One region of the Sphingomonas sp. Ell38C01 genome, then DNA from elsewhere that is predicted to be linked to it. Evidence: predicted binding sites of a transcription regulator. Region 1 holds the regulator's gene; each other region holds the start of a gene.

What was found. The regulator LexA, encoded in region 1, represses DNA repair genes until DNA is damaged. The targets are predictions, from matches to a motif close to GTTCCNCNCTTGTTCT.
Region 2: the regulator LexA is predicted to act here: its motif matches at 2,865-2,880, upstream of ACV7NO_RS09280 (ATP-dependent helicase).
Region 3: the regulator LexA is predicted to act here: its motif matches at 2,749-2,764, upstream of uvrA (excinuclease ABC subunit UvrA).

The regions. Positions count from the first base shown of each region.
Region 1 covers NZ_JBUYVA010000001.1:2,487,684-2,494,591, reverse strand. Annotated here, with positions in the region: gene gltX (glutamate--tRNA ligase) at 1-548, opposite strand, end outside; partial or broken gene ACV7NO_RS11710 (ComEC/Rec2 family competence protein) at 620-2,716, shown strand; gene lexA (transcriptional repressor LexA) at 2,727-3,392, opposite strand; gene ACV7NO_RS11700 (molybdopterin molybdotransferase MoeA) at 3,449-4,636, opposite strand; gene moaC (cyclic pyranopterin monophosphate synthase MoaC) at 4,633-5,100, opposite strand; gene trpC (indole-3-glycerol phosphate synthase TrpC) at 5,097-5,882, opposite strand; gene trpD (anthranilate phosphoribosyltransferase) at 5,879-6,862, opposite strand; gene ACV7NO_RS11680 (anthranilate synthase component II) at 6,859-6,908, opposite strand, start outside.
Region 2 covers NZ_JBUYVA010000001.1:1,952,628-1,959,535, reverse strand. Annotated here, with positions in the region: gene ACV7NO_RS09300 (inorganic phosphate transporter) at 1-1,395, opposite strand, end outside; gene ACV7NO_RS09295 (nuclear transport factor 2 family protein) at 1,439-1,834, opposite strand; gene ACV7NO_RS09290 (GFA family protein) at 1,831-2,235, opposite strand; gene ACV7NO_RS09285 (UrcA family protein) at 2,348-2,680, opposite strand; gene ACV7NO_RS09280 (ATP-dependent helicase) at 2,884-5,172, shown strand; gene ACV7NO_RS09275 (hypothetical protein) at 5,201-5,827, opposite strand; gene ACV7NO_RS09270 (glycine zipper 2TM domain-containing protein) at 5,973-6,545, shown strand; gene ACV7NO_RS09265 (hypothetical protein) at 6,690-6,908, opposite strand, start outside.
Region 3 covers NZ_JBUYVA010000001.1:115,625-122,532, reverse strand. Annotated here, with positions in the region: gene ACV7NO_RS00625 (MFS transporter) at 1-556, opposite strand, end outside; gene ACV7NO_RS00620 (hypothetical protein) at 675-1,016, opposite strand; gene ACV7NO_RS00615 (helix-turn-helix transcriptional regulator) at 1,084-2,154, opposite strand; gene ACV7NO_RS00610 (hypothetical protein) at 2,223-2,402, shown strand; gene uvrA (excinuclease ABC subunit UvrA) at 2,772-5,669, shown strand; gene ACV7NO_RS00600 (BRCT domain-containing protein) at 5,691-6,221, opposite strand; one part of gene ACV7NO_RS00595 (IS630 family transposase) at 6,452-6,798, shown strand; one part of gene ACV7NO_RS00595 (IS630 family transposase) at 6,797-6,908, shown strand, end outside.

The DNA of each region.
Region 1 (6,908 bases):
AGGACGAGGTCGTCGAGCTCGCCGTTCTGGACGGTGACGCTGCCCTGCACCTTGTCGTCGATCGTCGTTGCGCCCTCGGTCGGGGCCTTGAGGCGCACCACGAACGGCTGGTCGGCGAGGCCGTCGGTGCGGTCGCGCCAGGGCGAGCGGATGCGGAGCGGCGTCTTCGCCGCCTGTGCCTCGGCGCGCATCGCGTCGATCTCGGCCGGGGTCAGCCAGCAGCGATAGGCATGGCCGGCGGCGACCATCTGGTGCGCCACCTCCGCATGCCGCGCGGCGCGTTCGAACTGATAGACCTCCTCGCCGTCCCAATCGAGTCCGAGCCAGCGCATCGACGACAGGATCGCGTCGATCGCGGGCTGGGTGGAGCGCGCGCGATCGGTATCCTCGATCCGCAGCAGGAACTTGCCGCCATGCGCCCGTGCGAACAGCAGGTTGAACAGCGCCGTCCGCGCGCCGCCGATGTGGAGGAACCCGGTGGGCGAGGGCGCGAAACGCGTGACGATGCTCTCGCCCGCAACGGTCGCGGTATCGGTGGTTGCGCTCAAGCGCACATGCTCCCAAAGTTGAGGACAGTCTGGAAAATCTGATGGCCGGTTCAGCCGCCGACGCCCCTAGCATGCGCACCCGGCCGCTTCAAATCGCGGGAGCCCGGCGCGTGCGCGACGCGCTGGAGTGCTGGCTGGAGGCTGAGCGGGACCATCTGCTGCTGTGGGTGCCGGTGATGCTGGGGGCCGGCGTCGCGGCGTGGTTCGTGTTGCCGGTGCGGAACCAGTGGATCGCGGCGATGTTGGCGGCGACTGCGATCGCGGCGCTGGCGCTCGCGATCGGGCGTGGTGGACGGGCCGGGCGCGCGGTCGCGGTCGCGGCGGTGCTGGTCGCGTGCGGGATGGCGTCGATCTGGTGGCGGGCCGAGCGGTTGGCCGGGCCCGTCCTGGGTCGGCCGGCAATCGTGCGGTTCGAAGCGAAGGTGGAGCGGGTCGACCTGCTGCCGGCGCGCGAATTGGTGCGGGTGCGGCTTGCGCCGGTGCGGGTGATCGCGGAGGAGGCGCGCGACACGGTGGCGCTGCCGCCGCACCTGCGCGTCAACATCGCGGAGGCCGATGCGCCGGAGGGGCTTGCGCCGGGGATGACGCTGCGGCTGGGCGCGCGACTGATGCCGCCGCCCGGTGCCGCAGTGCCGGGGGCGTACGACTATTCGCGCGCGGCGTGGTTCGACTCGATCGGCGCGACCGGGCGCGCACATGCGCCGGTCGAGATGATCGCGGGTCAGGCGTCGCAGCCCGGGGTTCGCCAGCGCCTGTCGCGGCATATCCATGCGAGACTGCCCGGCAGCGAGGGCGGGGTCGCGTCCGCGCTGGCGACCGGCGACGTGGGTGCGATCGCGGAGGCCGATGCCGAGGCGATGCGCCGCGCGGGGCTCGCGCACCTGTTGTCGGTCAGCGGGCTGCACATCACCGCAGTTGTCGGGATGACGATGCTGCTGGCGTTGCGGTTGCTGGCGTTGAGCCCGTGGCTGGCACTGCACTGGCGGCTGCCGCTGGTCGCGGCGGGTGCGGGCGCGGGCGCAGCGATCGGCTATACGCTGCTGACCGGGAGCGAAGTCCCGACGATCCGGTCGTGCGTCGCAGCGCTGATGGTGCTCGCCGCACTGGCGGCGGGGCGCGAGGCGGTGACGCTGCGGCTGGTCGCAGTCGGCGCGCTGGTGGTGATCGTGGCTTGGCCGGAGAGCGTGATGGGGGCGAGCTTCCAGCTGTCCTTCGCCGCGGTGACCGCGATCGTGGCGCTGCACGAGCATCCGCGGGTGCGGGCGTGGTTCGCGGCGGACGGGGCGGGGTGGCTGGAACGCGCAGCCCGGGGGCTCGCGTCGCTGCTAGTGACCGGGGTGGTCGTCGAGCTGGCGCTGATGCCGATCGCGGTGTTTCATTTCCACAAGGCGGGGGTCTATGGCGCGCTCGCCAATATCGTCGCGATCCCGCTGACGACCTTCGTCGTGATGCCGCTGGAGGCGATCGCGTTGCTGCTGGATATCGGCGGACTGGGCGCACCGCTGTGGTGGATGGCGGGCAAGGCGCTGTCGCTGCTGCTGTGGATCGCTCGGAGCGTCGCCGCGGCGCCGGGATCGGTGACCGCGCTGCCCGCGATGCCGGCGGGCGCGTTCGCGGCGATGCTGGCGGGCGGACTGTGGATCGCGCTGTGGCGGACACGCTGGCGGCGGCTGGGCGCGGTGCCGGTCGCGATCGGCGCGGTCTGGGTGCTGGCGACCCCCGCGCCCGACCTGCTCGTGACCGGCGACGGGCGTCATGTCGCAGTGCGGACCGCGGGAGGATCGGTGGCGCTGCTCCGCGACCGGGCGGGCGACTATATGCGCGACGTTCTCGCGGTGAACGGCGGGGTCGACGGCGAACCGCTGTTACTGTCGGAGCAGGGGAACGCGCGGTGCAGCCGCGACCTGTGCCTCGCGACTCGAACGGTGGCCGGACGGCGCTGGCGCATCCTCGCGACCCGCAGCCTCTATCTCGTCCCGGCCGCGGAGCTGATCGCGGCGTGCGCGAGCGCGGATGTCGTCGTCAGCGAACGCCGGCTGCCCTATGCTTGCAAGCCGCGCTGGCTGAGGCTCGATCGCCCGGTGCTGGCCCGGACGGGCGGGATCGCCACGACATTCGCGACCGGGCACATCGCGACGACGCGCGTGCCCGGCGACGATCACCCTTGGGCACAGGCGCTCAATCGTAGCGGCGCAGGATTCCCGAAAGCTTACCCTGGACGCGGACCTGCGCGGGGGCATAGCGCTGCGGATCATAGGCGCGGTTCGCGGGATCGAGCCGGACCATCGCACCCTCGCGACGGAAATATTTGAGCGTCGCCTCGCTGTCTTCAATCAGCGCGACCACGATCTCGCCGTCGCGTGCAACCTCCTGCCGCCGGATCAGCGCGTAGTCACCGTCGAGAATTCCCGCCTCGACCATCGAATCGCCCGACACTTCCAGCGCATAATGCTCGCCAGACCCGAGCAGCGCCGCGGGCACCGCGAGCATCGACGATCCCTCGAACGCCTCGATCGGGACACCCGCCGCGATGCGGCCGTGGAGCGGGATCTCGATCACGTCGTTGGCGGGTTCGGGGGCGGGCTTCACGTTGCCGCCCCGCTTCGCCTCGGGCTTTTTCGCCTCGACGCGCTCGGGCATCTTGAGCACTTCGAGCGCCCGCGCGCGATTGGGCAGGCGGCGGAGGAAGCCGCGCTCCTCGAGCGCGCTGATAAGGCGATGGACCCCGGATTTTGACTTGAGGTCGAGCGCGTCCTTCATCTCCTCGAACGAGGGCGAAACGCCGCTTTCGGTCAGCGAGTCGTTGATGAAGCAGATCAGCTCATGCTGTTTCTTGGTAAGCATCGCGGTCCTCCGCTGGCGAACAGACGGCGAACCTTTACGGAACACAATGGTTGTCGTCAAGCGATGTCGAGGATTTCCGCCGATTCGCCCGCCATCGCCGCAGGGGCGTGCGGCGCGCGGATGACGAGGCAGTTCGCACGGGCGAGCGTGGCGAGCATCGAACTGTCTTGGATCGCCGCGACGAACACTTTGCCGTCCCGTAGCTGCGCGCGCATGTAGTCGGTGCGCGGGCCATTCGCGGGCAGGTCTTCGCCGAGCGACACCAGACGCGGGCGGGGCAGCGCTTCGCGCGCACCGGCGAGTGCGGCGACGACGGGCTTCACGAACAGCAGCGCCGTCACGAAGGCCGACACCGGATTGCCGGGCAGCCCCAGGACCTGCATCGCCCCGCGCCGCCCCGCGAGCATCGGCTTGCCGGGCCGCAGCGCGATCCGCCAGAAATCGATGACGCCGCCCGCCGCCTCGAGCGCAGGACGGACGAGATCGTGATCGCCGACCGACGCGCCGCCGGTGGTGACGAGCAGATCGGCATCGACCTCGACGAAGGCGCGGGTGAGAGTGTCGAGCCGATCGGGCAGAATGCCGAGATCGACGATCTCGACCGGCAGGTCGGCGAGCAGCGCGCGGAGCAGCAACCGGTTCGATTCGGGAAGCTGGACGCCGCTTGCGGCGATGGACGGGTCGACGAGTTCGTCCCCGGTCGCGACGATCGCGACGCGGACCCTGCGATGCACCGCGATCGCCGTCGCCCCGCCGGTGGCGACCAGTGCGAGGCGGGCGGGGGTGAGGCGCTGCCCGGCCTCGACGAGGGTATCTTCCGCGAGGAAGTCCAGTCCGCGGCGGCGGGTGTTGCGGCCGTGCGCGAGCGGCCCTTCGCCGACCAGTGCGACGTGGTCGGCGTCGCGCTCGACTTCCTCCTGGATCATCACCGTGTCGGTGCCCGCAGGCATCGCGGCCCCGGTGAAGATGCGGACGGCCTCGCCAGCCGCTGCGATGCCGGCGAACGGTCGACCGGCGGCGCTTTCGCCCACGACGTGCCATGGCCCCGGCATGTCAGCGAAGCGGATCGCATAGCCGTCCATTGCGGACAGGTCGGCGGCGGGCTGGGTCCGCGTCGCGCGGACCGGCCCGGCGGCCCAGCGCCCGATCGCGTCGATCGGGGCGACGTGTTCGACGTCGACCGCGTGGGCCGAGCCAATGAGCCGGCGCTGCGCTTCGTCCACGGGAAGCAGCGGCGTGCTCACGCCTGCCAGTCGCCCGACCGGCCGCCGCGCTTGGCGACGACGCGGATGCCCTCGATCGTCATGCGATTGTCGAGCGCTTTCGCCATGTCGTAGATCGTCAGCAGTGCGGCGGTGGTGGCGGTGAGCGCTTCCATCTCGACGCCGGTCTTCCCGTCGGTCGCGACGGTCGCGGTCGCGGTGATGCCATCGTCGGCGAGTGCCAGGTCGATCGCGACGCGGGTGAGCGGCAGGGGATGGCACAGCGGGATGATGTCCGCGGTGCGCTTGGCCGCCATGATTCCGGCGACGCGCGCGACCGCGAGGACGTCGCCCTTCGCCACCGCGCCGTCGCGGATCGCGCGCGCTGCCTCGGGGGACATGACGATCCGACCGGTCGCGGTGGCCTCACGCGCGGTGACGGACTTGTTCGCGACGTCGACCATGTGCGCGGCGCCGGCCGCGTCGAGATGCGTGAGGCGCGTCATCCGACGAGCGCGCGCGTCGCCGCCTCGACGTCAGCCTGGCGCATCAGCGCCTCGCCGACGAGGAAGCAGCGGATGCCGTGCGCCGCCATCGCGTCGAGATCGGTGCGGGTGTTGAGCCCGCTCTCTGCCACGAAGGTGCAGCCTTCGGGGGCCTTGCCGACGAGATCGTAGGTCCGCTGGAAATCGACCGAGAAATCGCGCAGGTCGCGGTTGTTGACGCCGATCAGCCGCGACTTGAGCTTCAGCGCGCGTTCGAACTCGTCCTCGTCATGGACCTCGACGAGCACGTCCATGCCGCAATCGATCGCGGCGGACTCGATCTCGGCGGCGCGCGCGTCGTCGAGTGCGGCCATGATGACGAGGATCGCGTCGGCGCCGAGGCTGCGCGATTCCATCACCTGCCACGGGCTGACCATGAAGTCCTTGCGGATCACCGGGAGCGCGCAGGCTTCGCGCGCGGCCAGCAGGTACGCATCCGCGCCCTGGAACCAGCGCTCGTCGGTGAGCACCGAGAGACAGGCCGCACCGCCGGCTTCATAGGCGCGGGCGTGCGCGGGGGGATCGAAATCCTCTCGGATCACGCCCTTGGAGGGGCTGGCCTTCTTGATCTCCGCGATCAGCGCGTGCCCGGTCGCAGCCTTCGCATCGAGCGCGGCGCGGAAGCCGCGGGGCGCGCCGACTTCGGCGATCCGCGCTTCCAGGTCGGAGACGGGGATGGTCGAGCGGCGGGCGGCGACTTCGGCGCGCTTGGTTTCGAGGATGCGGTCGAGGATGTTGGTCATGGATAGGCGATCCAGCGGGCGAGCAGATCGGCGGCGGCGCCGGCGTCGATCGTGCGCGCGGCGCGGGCGGCGCCGTCGGCGAGCGTCGCGTCGGTGCCGGCGAGGACGAAGGCAGCGGCGGCATTGAGCAGGACCGCATCGCGGTACGCGCCGCGCTCGCCCGTGAGCAACCGCTGGAGCGCGGCGGCGTTGTGTTCGGGATCGCCGCCGTGGATCGCGGCAATCGGATGGCGCATCAGGCCCGCGTCCTCGGGCGCGATACGGTCAGGCAGCGCGACCGCGCCGATCGACACCGCGATCGTCGGCCCCGCGCCAGAAACCTCGTCGAGGCCCTCTTCACCCGAGACGACGAGCGCCGCCTCGGTGCCGAGCTGGTCGAGTGCGCCGGCATAGACGGGCGCGTAGTCGGGGCGGGCGATGCCGATCAACTGGCGGGTGACGCCGGCCGGGTTTGCCAGCGGGCCCATCAGGTTGAAGATCGTCCGTCGCCCGATGCGCTGGCGGATCGGGGTAATCCGCTTCATCGCGGGATGGTGGTTGCCCGCGAACAGGAAGCAGATGCCCAGATCGGCCAGCGTCCGCTCCGCCAGCGCCCCTGCGCGTGCCATGTCGACGCCAAGCGCCTCGAGCGTATCCGCCGCGCCCGCCTTCGACGAGGCGGCGCGGTTGCCGTGCTTGGCGACGGGAATGCCCGCGCTCGCGACGACCAGGCTGACCGCGGTGGAGACGTTGAGCGTGTGGTGCCCGTCGCCGCCGGTGCCACAGACGTCGATCGCACCGGTTGGAGCCTCGATCGGGATCAGCCGTGCACGCATCGCGCGGGCGGCTTCCGCGATCTCGATTGCCGTCTCGCCGCGCTCGGTCATGCCGACGAGGAAGGTGGCGATCGCGTCTTCGGAGGGCTTGCCGTCGAGAAGGTCGGCGAACGCCTGTGCGGCGGTTTCGCGCGACAGCGGCGACGCGGTGTCGGGGAGCGTCATGCGGGGGTGTCGATGCCGGCGTCGCGCAGGAAGTTGGCGAGCAGCG
Region 2 (6,908 bases), 540 kb from region 1:
GGCGCCCATGCCATAGGTCATGTGCTGCTTGCCGATCCGCTCGCCGACGGTGACGACGATCCGCCGCCAGCCGATCATCGTCCCCAGCCCCAGCGCGATCGCGACCGCGACCTTGACCCAGAGCGGAATGAACCGCGTGCCCCGCTCCAGCCGCGACTGATAGTCCTTGAGCGTCGTCACCTCGGCTTCCGAGAACCGCCCGCCGGGCTTCGCGGTCGCGGCGCGCGACGCGTCGAGGACGAGGTACATGTCGTTGCGGATGTTGGGGGTCGCCGCCGCGGGCACCGCACCCAGCGAGCCATAGCCTGCGACCTGCCGCGCCAGCCCGCCCGACAGCGTGGCGATCGCACCATAGGCCTGCGGCGTGTCCGCGTGCCGCTGTTCCAGCGCGCGCGTCAGCACGGTGCGCGCCTGCGCCACGGGCACCACGACCGACGTCTTGCGCGCGAACACCTGCGCCGCGGCGTCCGCACTGGCGACGAAGGCGGGCGTCTCGCTCGCGGGCAGCGTACGGTTGAGTGCGTAGGCGGTCGGCGCGCAGCCGATCAGGATCAGCATGATGAGGCCCATGCCCTTCTGCCCGTCGTTCGATCCGTGGCTGAACGACACCGCGGTGCAGGTGAAGACCAGCAGCGCGCGGATGCCGCGCGGCGGCGGCGCGTCGCCCTCCGGCGCGCGAAACAGCCTGGGGTTGCGCGCCACCGCCTTGAGCACGAACATCAGCAGCAGCGCCGCACCGAACCCGATCAGCGGCGCCATCCACAGCCCGGTCAGCACCTTGCTCACCTGCGCCCAGTCGACCCCCGAGGTGCCGCCCGCGCCACTGCTCATCAGCTGGTTCGCGAAGCCCACGCCGAGCACCGATCCGATCAGCGTATGGCTCGACGAATTGGGCAGCCCGACGAACCAGGTCGCCAGATTCCAGATCACCGCCGCCAGCAGCAGCGCGAAGATCATCGCATAGCCCGCGCTCGACCCGACGTGGAGGACGAGATCGACCGGCAGCAGCGTGACGATCGAATAGGCCACCGCGCCGCTCGACGCCATCACGCCGAGGAAGTTGAACACGCCGGACCACACCACCGCGACCTGCGCGGGCATCGCATGCGTATAGATCACGGTCGCGACCGCGTTGGCGGTGTCGTGGAACCCGTTCACGAACTCGAACCCCAGCGCGATGACGAGCGCGAGCCCGAGAAACAGGAACGCCCCCAGCGCCAGCCGCTCCCCGACCTGGCTGGTGTCCGCCGCGATGCTGAACCCGGCATAGGCCAGCCCGCCGAGCACGACGCCGAGGAAAACCCAGCGCGCGGCGGGATGATGCGGATGATCGAGCCGCGGACCGCGAGCGAGCGAGGCCGGCGACTCGTCGCCGGGCGAAATGGTGGTTGCCATGATGAAAGCGCTCATCCGCTTCCAGGGTGACAGTTTGATGACGTTACGGCTTCGGCACGATCCCGCCGAGCGCCGCCGCCATCATCGGCACCACGGTGTTGAGCGCCTTCATCGGCCGGATCATCACCTTGAAACGCGTGATTCGCCCGGCGGGGTTCCAGGCGATGATGTCGACGCCGTTGCAATGGATGCCGTCCAGCTCGCATTCGAACTCGAGGACCGCGGAGGCCTGACCGCGCCACTCGTCGACGTAACGGAACGTCGGATTGCCGAGCACCTGCGCCGCCGCGGTCAGGTATGTCATCGTGATCGCCTTGCCCCGCTGCGGCGTATGTACCGCGGGGCTCTGGAACACGACGTCGTCGTCGAGCAGGTCCGCCAGCGCCGCCGCGCTCGGCGCGTGCATATAGGCGTGCCAGCGTGCGATGGGATCGGTCACGCGTCCATACCCGGATAGGTCGCGAACCGGGGCAGCGACGAGAGAGCGCCCGTCCATGCGGCCTCGTCCTTCACCATGATGTGCGCGCCGGGCGGCATCGCGTCATAATCGTCGAGCGTGCCCGAATGGATATCGACGATGCCCGGCAAGGTCTCGGCATTGCGATAGAACAGCCCGGTCCCGCAAACACCGCAAAACGACCGTCGCCCGCTGTCCGACGAGGCGTAGACCGAGGGCTGCCCGGTGACGATTACGTCGACGTCGCGAAACGCGATCCATCCGACCATCGGCGCGCCGGACCAGACGCGGCAGTCGCGGCAATGACACAATGCGTGATGCTGTGGCTCGCCCGTCGCCTCATAACTGATCGCGCCGCAATGGCACCGCCCGGTCACGATCATGACACCCTCCCGTTGCTTTTTTGTTCCAAAGAGGCTCCCACGATTCGTGCCCGAACGCAAGCGGGGCAAGGCCGCGATCGGCCCCGCCCCGCCCATGATACGAAACGATGTGTCAGCGCATCGCGACACCGAGGCTCGCGAGGCGCTGTGGTGCGGCGACCGCGGCGACCGCGGCGAGCTTGGTCGCGGCATCGGCGTGCATCTCGCGACGACAACGCTCCGAATCGCGACGCTCGATCAGTTGCGTCCCGTGCGTCGCGCACGCACGCGACACCGCAAGGCGTAGCCGCGCGTCGAGCACGCGCCGCCCCTCGGCGCTCGCCAGATCGAGCCCGGCATAGGTGACGCGCGCGGTCACCGGCTCGCGGGTTTCCGCTTCGGCGGGGACAGCGAACGGGCATGCGAAGGCGATCGCCGCGATCGCGGCGTTACGGATGGAAAACATCGACAAGGACTCCTGGCTGGATTGGCCCGGCGGATCGGCCGGCGCGACGCCCTGCCTCTGCCGGGCCGGCTGCCGCGTGCCGGCTGGTGCCGACGAGTCGGGCGCTAGCCGCGCCAGATTGCGCCCGCGGGACAGCTTCGCGACGAATCGATGACGCGGCATCGAACTTGCCCCGGTCGTCCGCGTTCCCTACCTGTTCGTCGGTGACCGATATTGCCCGCCAGAACAGCCCGCTCGCCGACCCGCCCTATCTGCGCGGGCTCAACCCGCCGCAGCACGAGGCGGTGACGACCACCGACGGCCCCGTCCTCGTCCTCGCGGGCGCGGGCACGGGCAAGACCGCGGCGCTCACCGCGCGGCTCGCGCACCTGCTGTTCACGCGCAAGGCCTGGCCGTCGGAGATCCTGTCGGTCACCTTCACCAACAAGGCCGCGCGCGAGATGCGCGAGCGCGTCGGCCGGCTTGTCGGTGACGCGGTCGAGGGGATGCCGTGGCTCGGCACCTTCCACGCGATCGGCGCGAAGATGCTGCGGCGGCATGCCGAGCTGGTCGGCTTGCAATCGAACTTCACGATCCTCGACACCGACGACCAGTTGCGGCTGCTGAAACAGCTGATCCTTGCCGCCGACATCGACGAGAAGCGCTTCCCCGCGCGGTCGCTCGCCGGGCTGATCGACGAGTGGAAGAACAAGGGCCTCACCCCGCGCGACGTCGATGCGGGCGAGAGCGAGCGCTACGCCAACGGTCGCGGCGGCGAGCTGTACGAGCGCTACCAGGCGCGGCTGATCGCGGTGAACGCGTGCGACTTCGGCGACCTGCTGCTCCACGTCCTGACGATCCTGAAGATGCACCGCGACGTGCTGGAAACCTACCAGACGCGCTTCAAGTACATCATGGTCGACGAGTATCAGGACACCAACAGCGTCCAGTATCTCTGGCTCCGCCTCCTCGCGCAGGAGCGCCGCAACCTGTGCTGCGTCGGCGACGACGACCAGTCGATCTATTCGTGGCGCGGCGCGCAGGTGGAGAACATCCTGAAGTTCGAGAAGGACTTCCCCGGCGCCAAGGTGATCCGGCTCGAACAGAATTACCGTTCCACCCCGCATATCCTCGGCGCGGCGGGCGGGGTGATCGCGCACAATGGCGGGCGGCTCGGCAAGCAGCTGTGGACCGAGTTGGACGTCGGCGAGAAGGTCCGCGTCATCGGCGTGTGGGACGGCCCCGAGGAAGCGCGCCGCGTCGGCGACGAGATCGAAGCCGCGCGCCGCGGCGGCACTGCGCTCGACGATGTCGCGATCCTCGTGCGCGCACAGCACCAGACGCGCGAGTTCGAGGACCGGTTCATTGCGATCGGCATGCCCTATCGCATCGTCGGCGGTTTCCGCTTCTATGAGCGCGCCGAGATCCGCGACGCGCTCGCCTATCTGCGCGTCGTCAACCAACCCGCGGACGACCTCGCCTTCGAACGCATCGTCAACACCCCCAAGCGCGGGCTGGGCGACAAGGCGGTGGCGAAGATCCACCAGCTCGCGCGCGCCACCCGCTCCTCGCTCACCACCGCCGCCGCGCGCATCCTCGACACCGACGAGCTGACCCCGCAGGCCAGGCGGGCGCTCGGCAACCTCGTCGGCGACATCGCGCGATGGCGCGACATGGCGAGCACGCTGCCTCACCCCGAACTCGCGCGGCAGATGCTCGACGAGAGCGGCTATACCGCGATGCTTCAGGCCGAGAAGTCGGTCGAGGCCGCGGGACGGCTCGAGAATCTCTCCGAACTCGTCCGCGCGATGGAGGAATACGAGACGCTCGGCGCGTTCCTCGAGCATGTGAGCCTCGTCATGGACAAGGAGGGCGGGCGGCAGGATCCGCAGGTGACGATCATGACGATCCACGCCGCCAAGGGGCTCGAATACGATACCGTCTTCCTCGTCGGCTGGGAGGAAGGGCTGTTCCCCTCGCAGCGCGCGATCGACGAGGGCGGCACGCGTTCACTGGAGGAGGAGCGCCGCCTCGCCTATGTCGCGATCACCCGCGCGCGCAGGCGGGCGACGATCCTCCACGCGGCCAACCGCCGCATCTACGGCCAGTGGACGTCGAGCCTCCCCTCGCGCTTCGTCGGCGAATTGCCCGCCGAACATATCGAGAGCGAGACGACGATGTCAGGCGGCGAGTCGCTGTGGCGCGCCAACTGGACCGACCGCGCCGATCCGTTCGCCGACGTCGCCCGCGGCACCGGCCGCGGCCCCGGCTGGCAGCGCGCGGCGGGCGGCGCCTCGACCTTCACCACCGCGCAGTCCCGCGTGGTGGAATCGCGGGCCAGCGCGATCAGCCTCGGCAACAAGGGCCGCGACGACATGAAGGTGGGCCTGCGCGTCTTTCACCAGAAGTTCGGCTATGGCGAGATCGCTGAGATCGAGGGCAACAAGCTGGAAATCGATTTCGAGAGCGCGGGGCGCAAGCGGGTGATGGATTCTTTCGTTACGGTGGGGTGATAGATGGCCGCATGCGAGCGTACGGATGTTAAAATGGTGATGTTTGCAGAGGCTTCAGTTTCAGCCTTCTACGCTCCTGCGCAACGATATCGTTCAACTTGTTCTTGAAGGCGTCAGGATCAGATATAAGCGGCAACAGGGGTGCGGCGTGTGCAATGACCCGTTCATCGGTTAAGCCATGCAAGAAGTCACTCGCCTCTTCGAGCCTGCCGATCAGCGCTGAGGCAATGCCAGCTTCATAACCCCACCAACTCGGCCCCATCCGATCTGGGCTATTTCGCGCACGTGCCGCAGAAAATTCAGCGATGGCGCGAAAAGATGAGAAACGCTCCTCTATCGCCAAGGCGTTGGCGCGAGCGGTCTTTGCGACGTCAATTGTTGCCTGTCTAAACTGATCTTCGGTTTCGAACTCCACATGACAATTGGAGGAAACGGCTTCGTTGAAGCTCATGAAACCAGCACCAGTCCAGAGCCAGTGAGCGGCATTCATCAGGGATACGCTCTTCGACCATCTACTTGGCGTAAACTCCACCACGTTGAGCCACGAGCCGCGATCAGCAAACCACAGGCGAGACCGGCCCTTCCGACGAAAACCGAGCGCCGCCAACTCGGCGCTCGCAGCGTTGGCAATGACCTTGCTATGAATCTCATTCATGGACGCGACGTTAAACCCTGTGCCCGCTTCCAACCAGAGACTGATAGCCGTCCACACCAAATCCCGTTCAGGAACGATACGCCTACGAAACCGTATCGACTCGCGTGCCCGGCACAGGCCGGGTCAGTCGAAAGGCCCGTCCCCCATGTTCACCCGTATCCTCGCCGCCGCCACGCTCGCCGCGATCGCTCCGCTCGCGCTCGCCGCCGCGCCCGCCGCCGCGCAGACCTCCGCCGCCGATGCGCGCTTCCGCACCGCGCAGGAGCGGTTCGATCGCGAATACCAGATCTATCGGCAGGAGGCGGATCGCTACCAGGCGGTGCGCAGCAGCTATGCGGATCCCCGGGCCGATCCGCGCTACCAGAACGTCGATCCCCGCTACGCCCCGCGCGTCGCCGATTCGCGCTATGCCGACAACGGCTATGACGACGAGGCCTATTACGATCCCCGCACCGACTACCGCGCGGGCAGCCAGTATCGCGAGCGCGTGCTGGGCAACGACGAGCGCGTCTATGCGGGCACCGACGGCCGCTATTACTGCAAGCGCAACGACGGCACGACCGGGCTCATCATCGGGGGCGCGGCCGGCGGGATCCTCGGCAACGTGATCGACGGCGGGCGGTCGCGGATCGTGGGGACGCTGCTCGGCGGCGCGGCGGGCGCGCTGGCGGGCAAGTCGATCGACCAGAACGGGACCGGCAACATCCGCTGTCGGTGACGGCGGAGCGCCACCGACCCTCGTCACCCCGGACGTGATCCGGGGTCCAGCTTCTTGCTTCGCGGCTGACACAAGCGGGACCCGGGCTCAAGGCCGGGGTCCCGGCTGGGCGATGATCCGGCGCAGCGTCTCCGCCGACGGACGCTATTCCGGCTCGACCGCCATCAGCGCGACGCCATCGTACTTCGCATCGGTCGCGTCGAACAACTCGCTCGCCCGGAACCGACGCGCGGTCAGCCGCAGCGGGGCGAGGCCCGCCAGCTTGAACGTGCTGATCTTGGCTTCCTTGGGCGGCTTGCCGTCGCGCTCCAGCGTCAGCGCGTCGACATAGAGCTCGTCGTGCCGCGTGTAGAGCACATGCGG
Region 3 (6,908 bases), 2.4 Mb from region 1:
GCGCGGGCCATCGCCACGTATCCGCAGTCGACCCTGCGATCATCGTCGCGATCGACAGGATCGCGCCGGCCAAGACGAGTGCCGCCCCGCGACCGAAGCTCGACGCCATGGTGAAGCCGGCGAGCGCCGCCGCGCGGTCCCGCGCCTGCGTACCCGACATCAGCAGCGAGACGGCGGGTGCGAGGAACGCGGCCTGTCCCACGCCGAGCAGGACGCGCGAGGCGAGCTGCGCCGCGACCGAAGGCGAAATGGCCATCGTCACCGTGGCCGCGACCACCAGCGCGAAACCGCCGGCGACGAGGATGCGGCCATGTCGGGCCCCCCGATCCGACGCCAGCCCGAACGCGAACGACCCGAGGCCGAACGGAACCGCGAGTGCGGGCCCCAGCAGCAGCCCGAGCGTCGCGTTGTCGAACGTGCCGGCCTGCTTCAGCACCGGCGCGATCCCCGGCAGAAGGAACCGCATCGCGAACCCGGCGAGGTTCGCAGCCGCCAGGACCAGGACGAGCGAAGCGCCTGGCGAGCCGATGGTCGCCCGATCGATTCGCGACGTCATTGCCCAAGCCTGTCCGGACGATACGACCACATTCGAACCCTTTAGGGCCCGACCGGAATGGAGCAAGGGGGCGCGATGGCCCCGTTCCGTATCGGTCCGGGGCGATCGCGGTGGGCCTCTAGCGTGGACGGGACAGGAACCGCGCGATGACGCCGTCCACCGCGTTGCCGACCGCATCGGCCAGCGCTTGCGGGTCCGGGATGCCCACGGGCGGGGGCGTACCGGGGGCGGGCGCGGGCGGTTCGCCCGTGGTCGGGGCGGGCCCGTGCGACGGACGCGGGCGCTGCGCCGCCGCCGCGATCGCAGCGGCGGCGATCGACAGACCGCCTGCGATCATCGCCTGTCCCTCGGCGGTCGCCGCCTTGGCCAGGATCGTGTTGCCGGCGCGGCGCAGGTCCTTGGGCAGCTTCACCCCCGCGATCGTCTTGGGGATCCGCTTCTTCGTCTTGTCCTTGGCCATGCGTGCCTCCCGCGAACGTGTATCGCGAATATAATACACGTCGCGTGTGCGGCAAGGGACGAAGGGGTCAATCCGCCAGCCGATGGAGTTGTGCGATCAGCTGGCCCTGGCGATTCACCCCGGTCTTGGCGAAGATGTTCTTCACATGGCTGCGCGCGGTCGCGATCGACGTGCCCGTGGCCGTGGCGTGATCCTCGACCGAACCGCCTGCGATCAAGGTTTCGAGCAGGGCGCATTCGGCCTGGGTCAACGCATGAAGCGCGCGTGCGCGCCCGACCGCGCGTCGCTGCCGGGCCGCCGCCGACGAGGTGCGCACGACGCAGCGCCGTACGCCGCCGTCCAGTCCACCGAGCGGATCGACGAAGACCAGTGCGTCACCCATCGCCAGTGTCGTGCTTGTGGCATGCACCGTCGTGGTCGCGCTCGCGATCGCCTTGCGGAAGGCGGGCTGGTGTGCAGGATCGACAGCCGCCAGCCGGACCTGGCCCGCGGCATCCGCGCGGACGATCACCGGCAGGCCGGCAGGCGCGGCTGCGCTCGACCACAGGACCCGTAGCGCGGCATCCACGACGACGTTGCAGGCATCGTCGCCGTCGAACAGCGATTCCAGCGTATCGATCCGCGCGCGTTGCGCCGCGATGCGCGACCGCGTCGCGAGCGCGCGGTGCAGGTGCGGGACCAGCCGGGTGAGCCGGGCGACGTTCCCCTCGGTATCGACGGATCGTCCGGCCGCGCGCAGGAACGTCATCGAATACCGTGTATCCGCCGCGTCTATCATCAGGCCGGTGCAATGGACGGCGTCGGTGACCGTGCGCAGATAGTCGCGGTAGAAGGCGGTCTCGACCAGCGTCGCGCGGGGAACCAGCCGATCGAGATCGACCGCGACGAACGGCGTGGCCCGCCGGCCCGCGTCCAGCCACGGATCGACGTGGTGGAAATGCTCACGGTAGATCGGCTCCGCCAGCGCGGAATAGCCGCGCAACGCGACGACCGAGGGCGTCTCGCCGAGCGCGATCAGCGAGGCGGTGGGCGTGCCGAGATGATCCCCCAGCCGCGCGATCATCGCATCGGGATCGTCGGCGTCGACCAGCGTGTCGTAGATGTCGCCGACGATCGCGTCGTGGCGGGCGAGCGGCATCGAGATCCTCCGTCGAGATGCCCGGCCCGCGTTGGGCGGAAACGGTGCGAGCGTGGAGGAGACCGGGGATGGCGCGGGGAGTCAATCTCCTCGCGCACCGCGTCCTGTCCGGTTCCGACGCATCGTCGGGCCGCCGCCGGCTCTGCGACGGGGCGATCGGGGTGAAGCTGGTGGCGGTCGGCATCGCGCCCGCGGCGATTTGGGCGAAGAGGGCCTGTGCGCCCGCACCGGTGCCGCCGCGGTCGTAGCAGAGCCGCCCGGTCGCATTGCCGGGCAGCCTGTTGTCGGACGCATCGCCGATGCCGTTCAGCGTGCTCGTACCGGTCAGGAAGAGGTGTTCGAGCCTGGCCCGCAGCATGTAGCCGCTGCGGCTGTAGACCGTATCGATCCCGTCAACCGGGTTTTCGACCCCCTGATCCCGCGAACCGTTGATGTGATAGCTGTCGTCGCCCGCGCCGCCGACCAGCATCGTATAGTCGGCGCCGATCAAGGAAGCCGGCGCACCGACATCGTATGATGCTGTCGATCCTGCGTACCGCGGACATATGGCGCATGAGACTTGGTGTCCCTATTTTGCACTCTAGCCCATTGCCCGGAACAGAAGTAGAACCCACCCCATGCTGACCAAGATCTCCGTCCGCGGCGCGCGCGAGCATAATCTCAAGGATGTGTCCGTCGACATTCCCCGGGATACGCTGACGGTCATCACCGGGCTGTCGGGGTCGGGCAAGTCGAGCCTCGCGTTCGACACGATCTATGCCGAGGGGCAGCGGCGCTATGTCGAGAGCCTGAGCGCCTATGCGCGGCAGTTCCTCGAGCTGATGCAGAAGCCCGATGTCGATCATATCGAGGGGCTGAGCCCGGCGATCTCGATCGAGCAGAAGACGACGTCGCGCAATCCGCGCTCGACGGTAGCGACCGTGACCGAGATCTATGATTACATGCGGCTGCTGTGGGCGCGCGTCGGGGTGCCGTACAGCCCGGCGACCGGCGAGCCGATCGCGGCGCAGACCGTCAGCCAGATGGTCGACCGGGTGCTCGCGCTGCCGGAAGGGACGCGGCTGTACCTGCTCGCGCCCGTCGTGCGCGGGCGCAAGGGCGAGTACCGGAAGGAGATGGCGGAGTGGCAGAAGGCGGGCTTCACCCGCGTCCGCATCGACGGCACCGTCCACGAGATCGACGAGGCGCCCGCGCTCGACAAGAAGTTCAAGCACGACATCGAGGTGGTGGTCGACCGGCTGGTGGTACGCGGCGACATCGCGACGCGGCTGGCGGAGAGCTTCGAGACCGCGCTGAAGCTGGCGGAGGGCCTGGCCTATGTCGACCCCGCCGACCCGGTCGAGCCCGCGACGCCCAAGAGCGCGATCCTGGGCGATCACGCGCCCGACGGGCGGATCGTGTTCAGCGAGAAGTTCGCCTGCCCGGTCAGCGGGTTCACGATCAGCGAGATCGAACCGCGGTTGTTCTCGTTCAACGCGCCGCAGGGTGCGTGCCCGGCGTGCGACGGCCTGGGTGAGAAGCTGATCTTCGACGAGGACTTGGTCGTCCCCAACCATGCGCTGAGCCTCAAGAAGGGCGCGGTGGTGCCTTGGGCGAAGTCCAACCCGCCCTCGCCCTATTACATGCAGGTGCTGGGCTCGCTGGCGAAGGCGTTCGACTTCTCGCTCGACACGGCGTGGGGCGAACTGCCCGAGGCGGTGCGCGACACGATCCTGTACGGGACGAAGGGCAAGCCGGTGACGCTGACCTTCATCGACGGGAAGAAGGCGTACGACGTCAAGAAGCCGTTCGAGGGCGTGATCGGCAACCTCAACCGCCGGATGCTGTCGACCGAGAGCGCGTGGATGCGCGAGGAGCTGTCGAAATACCAGTCCGCGCAGGCGTGCGAGGTGTGCGGCGGCGCGCGGCTGAAGCCCGAGGCGCTGGCGGTGAAGGTGGCGATGCAGGACATCAGCTATGCGACGCACCTGTCGGTGGTCGACGCGCTGGCGTTCTTCACGGACCTGCCCGCGCATCTGGGCGACCAGCAGAATGCGATCGCGGAGCGGATCCTGAAGGAGATCGTCGAGCGGCTGGGGTTCCTCAACAATGTCGGGCTCGATTACCTCAACCTCGACCGGACGAGCGGGACGCTGTCGGGGGGCGAGAGCCAGCGGATCCGGCTGGCGTCGCAGATCGGATCCGGGCTGTCGGGGGTGCTCTACGTGCTCGACGAGCCGTCGATCGGGCTGCACCAGCGCGACAACGACATGCTGCTCAAGACGCTGCGGCGACTGCGCGACCTAGGCAACACCGTGCTGGTCGTCGAGCATGACGAGGATGCGATCCGCACCGCGGACTATGTCATCGACATGGGGCCAGGCGCGGGGGTGCATGGCGGCGAGATCGTCGCGCAGGGGACGCTCAAGCAGCTGCTGAAATCGAAGACAAGCATCACCGCGGACTATCTCAACGGCACGCGCGCGGTGCCGCTGCCCGAGGAGCGGCGCAAGGGCAACGGCAAGAAGCTGACGGTGCACAACGCAACCGCGAACAACCTGACGGGCGTCACCGCGAGCATTCCGCTGGGCACCTTCACCTGCATCACCGGGGTGTCGGGATCGGGCAAGTCGAGCTTCACGATCGACACGCTCTATGCCGCTGCCGCGCGCGAGCTGAACGGCGCGCGGATCCTGGCGGGCAGGCACGACAGGATCACCGGGCTGCAGTATCTCGACAAGGTGATCGACATCGACCAGTCGCCGATCGGCCGCACCCCGCGATCGAACCCGGCGACCTATACCGGCAGCTTCACGCAGATCCGCGACTGGTTCGCCGGACTGCCGGAAAGCGCGGCACGCGGGTACAAGCCCGGGCGGTTCAGCTTCAACGTCAAGGGCGGACGGTGCGAGGCATGCCAGGGCGACGGCGTGCTCAAGATCGAGATGCACTTCCTGCCCGACGTCTACGTCACGTGCGACGTGTGCCACGGCGCGCGCTACAACCGCGAGACGCTGGAGGTGAAGTTCAAGGGGCACTCGATCGCCGACGTGCTCGACATGACCGTCGAGGACGCCGCCGAGTTCTTCAAGGCGGTGCCGCCGATCCGCGACAAGATGGCGATGCTCGTGGAGGTGGGGCTGGGCTACGTCAAGGTCGGGCAGCAGGCGACGACGCTGTCGGGCGGCGAGGCGCAGCGCGTGAAGCTGGCGAAGGAGCTGTCGCGGCGCGCGACAGGCAACACGCTGTATATCCTCGACGAACCGACGACGGGGCTGCATTTCGAGGACGTGCGCAAGCTGCTCGAAGTGCTCCACGCGCTGGTCGAGCAGGGCAACACGGTGGTGGTCATCGAACACAATCTCGACGTCATCAAGACCGCGGACTGGGTGCTCGACCTGGGGCCGGAGGGCGGGGTGAAGGGGGGCGAGATCGTCGCCGAGGGGACGCCCGAGACGGTCGCGAAGGAGAAGCGGAGCTTCACGGGCAAGTATCTGGCGCCGTTGTTGAAGCGCGGGGTGAAGGCGGCGGCGTGAGCCTTGGCGCGCTCCGCCATCCTACAGGTGGCGTGCCCAGTGCGCTTCGGAGACGATGGAAACCGGCACGCCGGCGGCGCGCATCTCGGACGCCTTCAGGATCTTGTTGCCGAACGACGAGTGTTTCCATGATTCCGTCGCATAGAAGCTGATGACCAGCACGTCGGTGCGGCGGGTCAGCGGGCCGCACAGGCCACCGCGCTCTTGCACGACGGCCTCGCAATGCTTGCGTTGGCCGTAATTGAATGTCCCGGTAAAGCAGTAAGTCTTGCCGCCGAACACGAGGGCTGGTTCCGGGTCACATAGCGGAAGCGTCGTAGCCTTGAGGACTTCCCCGAGTTCAAAATCACGATTCGAGAAACTGTTGAGCGTATCAAGCAGATCCCGACACTCCTCGGCGTTCGCGATACCGTCTGCCAGAACGCCGATGATTCGATCGTAGAGGATCCGGATTATCGGTTGATCGGTGATGGCGACATTGGCTGCGAGCCACTTCTGCAGAAACTCGACCTCGGTTCGGTTCAGCGCGCCATCGGCGGCGACGCCCCGCACGATCCGGTCAGTTCGTCGCGTTGACGAGACGTGATCCGATCATTGCCGACACGCGCGTAGAAGGCCCCGTTGCTCATCGATCCTGGCTCCCTCATCGCTACGGTGCTGGATCGTCGAGAATATCGCAAGCGGACCTATAGAGCGTGATGACGTAGATCTGAATCGCTGAGGATTCCCATGGGGCTGGCGATCTGATTCAATGTGCCGGCTGGCGAAGGAGGCCAGCCAGCATGTCAAAGCCGTATTCGATGGACCTGCGGGAACGGGTGGTCAGGGCGGTAATCACCGATGGCATGTCGTGTCACGCGGCTGCTTCACGCTTCGGGGTGGCGCCGAGTTCGGCGATCAAATGGGTGCGGCGCTTTCGCGATACGGGCAGCGCCGCACCGAGCCGGATGGGTGGTCGCCGATCCAACATCCTGTCCGGCGCGACACGTGACTGGCTGCTGGAGCGGATGACCCGCGACTTCACCTTGCGTGGACTGGTAGCGGAGTTGGCGAGCCGCGACGTGAAGGTCGACTATGTTCAGGTCTGGCGGTTCGCCCATGTCGAGGGGCTGAGCTTCAAAAAAAAGCGTGATGCCCGCCGAACAACTCCGTCCCGCGATCGCCCGGCGTCGGGCGCAGTGGAAGAAATACCAGGGTCGGCTTGATCCGGCGCGTCTCGTCTTCATCGATGAGACGTGG